3 regions of the Mesorhizobium sp. M1169 genome follow, and region 1 is predicted to be linked to each of the others. Evidence: riboswitches for the same ligand, from Rfam matches in the RefSeq annotation. Region 1 holds a riboswitch; each other region holds the start of a gene.

Region 1 (2,260 bases):
GCATGTGGTTGGTCAGCCACAGCGTCAGGCAATCGATCAGCACCGGCTGGCCGTCAGGCAGCGCCTCGATCGCGCCGGCAAGGTCGAGCGGCGCATCGATGGTCGTCCAGCCGGCGCCGCGGCGCGAGCGGTGCAGCGCGATGCGCTGGCGCATCTCCTCGTCATAGGCTTGCGCCGTGGCGATATAGCTCCAAGGCGGCGGGCCGACCGTCACCAGGCTCTCGGCATGCGCCCGATTTCCGGCGCCCGCACCCCCGAATACCACGGTCAGTGCCCCCGCAGCGCGGTCAGGCAAAGCTGTAGCGCAGGCTGGTCGCCGTGCCCGTGAAGCGTCCGCGCACCACGCCGACGACCGCGCCGAGCACCAGCCAGAACACCAGATTGGTCAGCGTCACCGCCACCACGAACTGGTGGTGCAGGCCTTCCGGGATCGCGGTCTCGACGCTATCGGGCTGCGGCGCGCCGACAATATGCGGCGCCATGATCAACGCTACGGCAAGGATCGCCAGCGGCAACGATCTGCGGAAGGCGATAAGGCCGAGCCCGGCGGCGGTCGCCACCACTGTTGCCCACCACCAGATCTGGCGTTGGACAAGGTCGGCCGCCGGCATCGCAGGCAGTTCCGGCGGCAGGCCGAGGCCCGGCGCCAGCGTGAACACGGCAAAGCCGGCCAGCCCCCAGAACAGGCCCTGGCGCCAATTGCCGATGCCGCCGGCAAATTCCGAAACCGCAACCAGGACCAGCGCAAAGCCGATACCGGTGACGATATTGGCAACGACGCTGAAGCCGAAGCGTTCGAAACCGTCCGCCGGCGCCCAGCCTTCGTCTTCCGCCGGAGCCATTGCTTCAGCCGGTGCCGGCGCAGCGCTGCTCATAACCGTCGTGCCCGCAGCGTTTTCAGCCGGTGTCGCAGGTGCCGCGGCATGGTCATGGCCGCCGCCGGCCTGTTCGTAGACTTCCGCCTTCAGGATGAGCGGCACCGTGGCATAGGCTTGCATGCAGGCGAGAGCCACGCCGGCCACAAGCCCTGCGATCGCCGCGATGAACACGACGTTGCGAAACAGTGTCATGATGTCAGCCCCTTGTTAGTGGCAGGGAAAGCCCATCGAATGGCGATAGTCGTGCGCGGCATTGTGGACCGCATCGATATGCGAGAAGCCGACAAAGCCCATGACGAAAATGCCGAGGAATGCAGCAAGCGCCAGCTGCATGAGACGCGACTGCGAGGAGGCGGAAGCGCCGAGCGAAACGGAAGCGGTATTCATGTCTTGTCCTTTCGCCCTCCACCCGAGGGCATAGAAGTCAGTTTCCTGTCGCCGGCAGGTCTCCTGGCTCGCGGATCAGCGCCCTTCCCCACCTTCCCGAAGGCGAACCTTCAGTGGCATATGGAGAGGACTACCGCACACAGTTGCGGGGGCAGCCGCGGCATTAGGCAAACAACTTGCCCTAACCGCATTCCCTCTTGGTTCCAAACGGAACCGACGACATCAGCGACTATAGGCAGAATCGCCGCGCCCGGCAAACCAAATTCCGCCGGATCGTGTGGCGAATGCGCCGCCTCGCCAAGTTCGCAGACCGGCGCCGCGATTGACAATTTTCGCAGCCGGGTGTCGGCTGGCGGATGGGGAGGAAGCCGGCATGCAACCCAGCCCGAATGAGCGCGGTCCCTACAACGGCCTGGCGCGGGCCGAGCCGACGCTGCCGTCATCAGCCTATTGGGACATCGCGGCCTATCAGCGCGATCTCGAGGCCATCTGGTATCGCAACTGGCTGCTCGTCTGCCGCGAGGCGAAGCGCTCGCCGATCCGGCCGCCGATATCGACAACATCGTCGCCTTCGGTACCCAGGTGCTGGAGGAGGATGCTGATATCTGCGAGGTCAACCAGATGGGCCTGCGCTCGATGCGCCACAAGGCCGGCGTACTGATGCCCGAGGAATACGACCTGCACCGCTTCCACAACTGGGTGCGCGAGCGCCATGCGGCGCTCGCACATCAAAGCGATTTGGGCAGATAGCGCCAGGTGACGAAGCCGCAGGCCGCCGCTAGCAGGCCGAGTGTCGCGAAAACCGCGCCCAGGCCGAAAAACGCCAGCACGCCGGCCAAAGGCTTTCCGGCTTTGGCCTAAAGCAGGCCGATGCCGACCGGTACGAACGCGACGCAAGGCCCTGCTTCTTTTGACGGTGGCAACCGTGATAGTCGTCTTGCCGGGGCTGAACCAAGACAGCGAGACCATGACAATCGACACGCCTAGCGCAGCCG
Region 2 (2,260 bases), on a different contig from region 1:
GTTCGGGTGGCTGGTGGGGCTGGAGCCATGCCAAGCACGCCTTCGAATGGCTGTTCTGGGCCGGCCGCATCACCACGGCGCATCGCCGCGGCTTCGAACGGTTCTACGATCTGCCGGAGCGCGTGCTGCCGCCAACAATACTGAGTCTGCCAACGCCCTCCCCCGAAGACGCTCACCGCGAATTGCTGCGCATCTCGGCCCGTGCCCACGGCATCGCCACGGCAGGCGACCTGCGCGACTATTTCCGCCTCTCGCCCGCCGACATCAAGGGCCGCATCGAGGAGCTGGTCGAGGCCGGCGAGCTGTTGCCGGTGAGCGTCGACGGCTGGAACAAAACAGCCTATCTCCACAAGGACGCCCGTTTGCCGCGCAGGATCGAGGCGCGCGCCTTGCTCGCGCCGTTCGATCCTGTCGTCTTCGAACGATCGCGCACCGAGCGGTTGTTCGACTTCCACTACCGCATCGAGATCTACACGCCGGCCGAAAAGCGGCGGTATGGCTATTATGTGCTGCCATTCCTGCTCGGCGACAGCATCGTCGGGCGCGTTGACCTCAGGGCCGACCGTCCGGCCGGCGTATTGCGCGTCCATGCCGCCTATGCGGAGCCCGGCGCCCCGCCACAAACCGCTGCCGAACTCTTCAAGGAATTGAAGCAGATGCAGGGCTGGCTCGGCCTGGAACGCATCGAGGTGACCGCTGCCGGCGATTTGGGCCGGCCGCTCGCGGATATCGCCGCGCCATAGACGTGCGTTGACACAACTGCCTCCACAAGCCTAAATCCGTTCCAGACGGTCCCCTGCCCGCAACGGCAGGGGCCAAGAGGGAATGCGGTGCGAAATCTCGATTTCAAATCCGCGGCTGTCCCCGCAACTGTAAGCGACGAGCCAAGGCCGAAAACCACTGGGATATTCCCGGGAAGGCGGCACCCAGGCGATGACCCGCGAGCCAGGAGACCTGCCGTCTAGGACCTAAGAATCCGATCGCCTGGCGGGTTTTCCGGGCAAGGAGCCTGATTTGGAACGCGACAGCAGTTTTCCGGCTGAGACAGCGGATTTATTGTCCGGCCATGGTGATTCCCCGGCCGGCGTTACCGTCATCGTCTGCTCGTCCTGCCGTGACGAGACCGGTTCGGACGCTCATCCGCGCGCTGGCGAACTGCTCGCAGAGGACACGCGCCGCGCAGCTTCCAGCGAAAACATCAAAATCCGCACCGTCGAATGCCTCGGCAATTGCAAGCGCCGGCTCAGCGCGGCCATGCTGCGCGACGGCTGCTGGAGTTACGTCTTCGGTGATCTGACCACGACCAGCGGCGCCGATCTCGTCACCGGGGCAAAGCTGTTCGCCACCTCGACGGATGGGCTCATTCCATGGCGCGGCCGTCCCGATTGCCTGAAGCGCGGCCTGGTTGCCCGCATCCCTCCCCTTGACCTTTTGAAGGACCCGACATGACCGCTGCCTCCCTTTCGCGCGTTCCCTGCACCGTGGTCACCGGCTTTCTCGGCGCCGGCAAGACGACGTTGATCCGCCATTTGCTCGAAAACGCCAAAGGCAAGCGCCTGGCCATCATCGTCAACGAGTTCGGCGACATCGGCATCGACGGCGAGATCCTGAAGGGCTGCGCCATCGACACCTGCCCCGAGGAAAACATCGTCGAGCTGGCCAATGGTTGCATCTGCTGCACCGTCGCCGATGATTTCGTCCCGGCGCTGGACCAGATCCTGTCGCTGACGCCGAGGGTCGACCACATCCTGATCGAGACATCCGGCCTCGCTTTGCCCAAGCCGCTGGTCCAGGCCTTCCAGTGGCCGTCGGTGAAAAGCCGCGTGACGGTGGACGGCGTCATTGCCGTGGTCGACGGACCGGCGCTGGCTGATGGCCGCGTAGCCAACGACATGGACGCCCTGCAGGCCCAGCGCGCGCAGGACGAGACGCTCGACCATGACGATCCGGTCGAGGAAGTGTTCGAGGACCAGCTCGCCTGCGCCGACCTGATCATCCTGTCGAAGAGCGACCTGATGGACGCAGCCGGCTCGGCCCGTGCCAATGCCGTCATCGGCAAGCACGTTGCGCGGGCGGTGAAGATCGTACCGACTTCGCAAGGCAAGGTCGACCCGTCGGTGCTGCTCGGCCTCGGCCTCGCCGTCGAGGACGACATCGAGAACCGCAAGACCCACCACGACGACGAGCTCGACCACGAACATGACGATTTTGACTCGTTCGTCATCGACATCGCGTCCGTGTCCAACCCGGACGAGCTCGC
Region 3 (2,260 bases), on a different contig from region 1:
AAAAGCGCTCTCTCGTCGCTTCATGCTGTCGTCAATGCTGGCGATCCGCCCCTCAACAAGCGGGTCATGGATCTTCGTGGATGTCACGCGGGTGGCGGCAGCCTCGGCAGACGCTTTCAACGCGCCTGCCACCGCATCCGTGCCTTGGGACAGGGCCTGGGCCAGCAACACCAACTCGTCGGTCTTCTGGGCCGCGAAGGCGAGCCACGACCTGATGTCCGCGTCGAGTTCCGTCTCCATGCGCAGGTCGATCGGCACGTGCAGCATCGAGCAGGAAGGCGCGATCTCGACGCGGTCCAAGGGCCAGCCGGCGACGATCGGTTTGATGCGGTCGAGAATGGCGGGCAGGTTCGCACGCCAGACGTTGCGGCCATCGATCAAGCCAAGCGAGAGCACCAGATCCTTCGGTGCGAGCCGACCCACGGTTTCCAGCTGCTCGGGAGCGCGCACGAGATCAATATGCAGCCCGGCCAGGGGCAGAGAAACCGCGGTTTCGAGATTGTCTCCCAGCGGCCCGAAATAGGTAGCCAGCATGATCTTCAGCTCGGGCGCGGCTTTCGACAGCTGGCCATAGGCGAATTCGAACGCAGCTCGTTCGTTCGGGTTCAGATCGAGGACAAGCGCTGGCTCATCGATCTGCACCCAGTCGGCTCCCGACAGCTTCAGCCTCTGCAGGAGTTGCTCGTAGACGGGCAGCAGCCGCGGCAGGAGCGCGATGGGATCGAAGCCTTCGGCAGGCGATTTAGCCAGCTTGAGGAAGGTGACCGGTCCAAGGATGACTGGGCGTGTGTGAATGCCGAGAGCTTTAGCCTCGAGGAAGTAGTCGACCGGTTTCGTCGACGAGAGGGCGAACGTCTGATCATCGTCGAGTTCCGGCACAATGTAGTGATAGTTGGTGTCAAACCACTTGGTCATTTCCATCGCGGTTACATCAGGCCGATGAGCCGCCTGCTGGTGACCAGCGTGTCCACAATCCTCCGTCTGACCCTGGTTGCCGCGCGCCATTGCGAAGTAGATGTCAAGTGGGACCTCGCCGCTATTCCAGCCGTAACGGGATGGAACGGCGCCGACCATGGCTGCGGTGTCGAGCACATGGTCGTAGAGCGAGAAGTCGTTCGACGGGATTTTCGACACGCCGCGATCGTGCTGCTCCTCCCAGCTAGCGGCACGGAGCGCCTTCGCGGTCGTGAGAAGGTCGGCAGCGGACGATTTTCCGGACCAGTAGCTTTCAAGCGCGAATTTCAGTTCTCGCCGACGACCGAAGCGGGGCACGCCGAGCGTTGCTACAGGAATTTGCTGAGAGACAGTCATGCCAGACCCCGATGGTTGGGGCGTCGGTGACAAGGAAGGCGCTAGCAGGCCGGCACGAACGCCAGGCTGCAGCGGCCACCGAGACACCCCGCCCGTGGACGTAATTCGCCGTGGCAGGTCTCCTGGCTCGCGGGGTCATAGCCTCTACCGGTCTTCCCAAGGCTATTCGCCTCAGTGACATGAGTGGGGTTGGCTCGCCGCTAACAGTTGCGGGGGCAGCGCCGGCATCGCACCGGCTTCCCTCTTAGCTCCGCTGCGGCAGCGCCGTACGGAGAACCACGACGCGGGAGACAATTACAGCAGTTCGCTTCTTTGTCAACGCCGCATAAAGAAATGTTTATGCCGTTATGTTAAATTTCCGTTGGCATGTTGCCAAAGGTCGCCTTGAAAGCGAAACTATGGAAGCCTTGAGCGGCCGGTAAATCAAAGCAATAACGCACAGCGGTCCAGGAGGATAGGAGTTCGTCGGCTGCTGGCAGCAAACATACCGGCAAGCGCCGTGGTGCTGCTTAGCGCATCATGCGAACCACCTCGGCGTCGAACTTCGGCTCCGAGGTTCCGACCGCTTCGTTGGTGATCTGCTCGCGACCATATTCGGCCCAATGGCGAGGCTGTTGCCCATGTGGAAGCTGTTGGCCGTGATGCCCTCGGTGATATGACACAACGATTTCGGGGGGAGCACACCGAGGCCAGGCGCAGCGGCGTGTTGCGAAGTGATCGAGGCCAATGTCTCGAACTGCTTGTTCGCAGCCCACCGGCTCAAGGTAACCCGGCTCAAACCACCGGGCCAGCTCAAGTCCTGTCCAAATGAGGCCTGGGCGGCAAATCGTCGTGCACGCGCACGGTTTGGCGTTCGATCTTGTGATGCGTCTTGGGCGGACAATCGCCACGGTGGAGCGCGCAGAAGCGGTCCCCAATTGGGAAGCCGAGGGCGGTGAGGACAAGCCAG

Evidence for each region. A riboswitch is a leader RNA that binds a small molecule or an ion and turns the genes downstream of it on or off. The one in region 1 is predicted to bind cobalamin.
Region 2: linked by a shared signal. The riboswitch ahead of NKH41_RS09505 (DUF1636 family protein) and the one ahead of NKH41_RS16630 (CbtB domain-containing protein) in region 1 are both predicted to bind cobalamin.
Region 3: linked by a shared signal. The riboswitch ahead of metE (5-methyltetrahydropteroyltriglutamate--homocysteine S-methyltransferase) and the one ahead of NKH41_RS16630 (CbtB domain-containing protein) in region 1 are both predicted to bind cobalamin.

Annotation. Positions count from the first base shown of each region.
Region 1 is NZ_JAMYME010000014.1:128,351-130,610, forward strand. Features, by position in the region: gene cobU (bifunctional adenosylcobinamide kinase/adenosylcobinamide-phosphate guanylyltransferase) at 1-295, opposite strand, end outside; gene NKH41_RS16625 (CbtA family protein) at 288-1,070, opposite strand; gene NKH41_RS16630 (CbtB domain-containing protein) at 1,086-1,265, opposite strand; cobalamin riboswitch at 1,302-1,498, opposite strand; gene NKH41_RS16635 (SRPBCC family protein) at 1,848-2,015, shown strand; gene NKH41_RS16640 (heparan-alpha-glucosaminide N-acetyltransferase) at 2,233-2,260, shown strand, end outside.
Region 2 is NZ_JAMYME010000007.1:20,187-22,446, forward strand. Features, by position in the region: gene NKH41_RS09500 (winged helix-turn-helix domain-containing protein) at 1-743, shown strand, start outside; cobalamin riboswitch at 773-976, shown strand; gene NKH41_RS09505 (DUF1636 family protein) at 1,015-1,449, shown strand; gene cobW (cobalamin biosynthesis protein CobW) at 1,446-2,260, shown strand, end outside.
Region 3 is NZ_JAMYME010000041.1:5,172-7,431, reverse strand. Features, by position in the region: gene metE (5-methyltetrahydropteroyltriglutamate--homocysteine S-methyltransferase) at 1-1,311, opposite strand, end outside; cobalamin riboswitch at 1,407-1,607, opposite strand; gene NKH41_RS27760 (hypothetical protein) at 2,158-2,260, shown strand, end outside.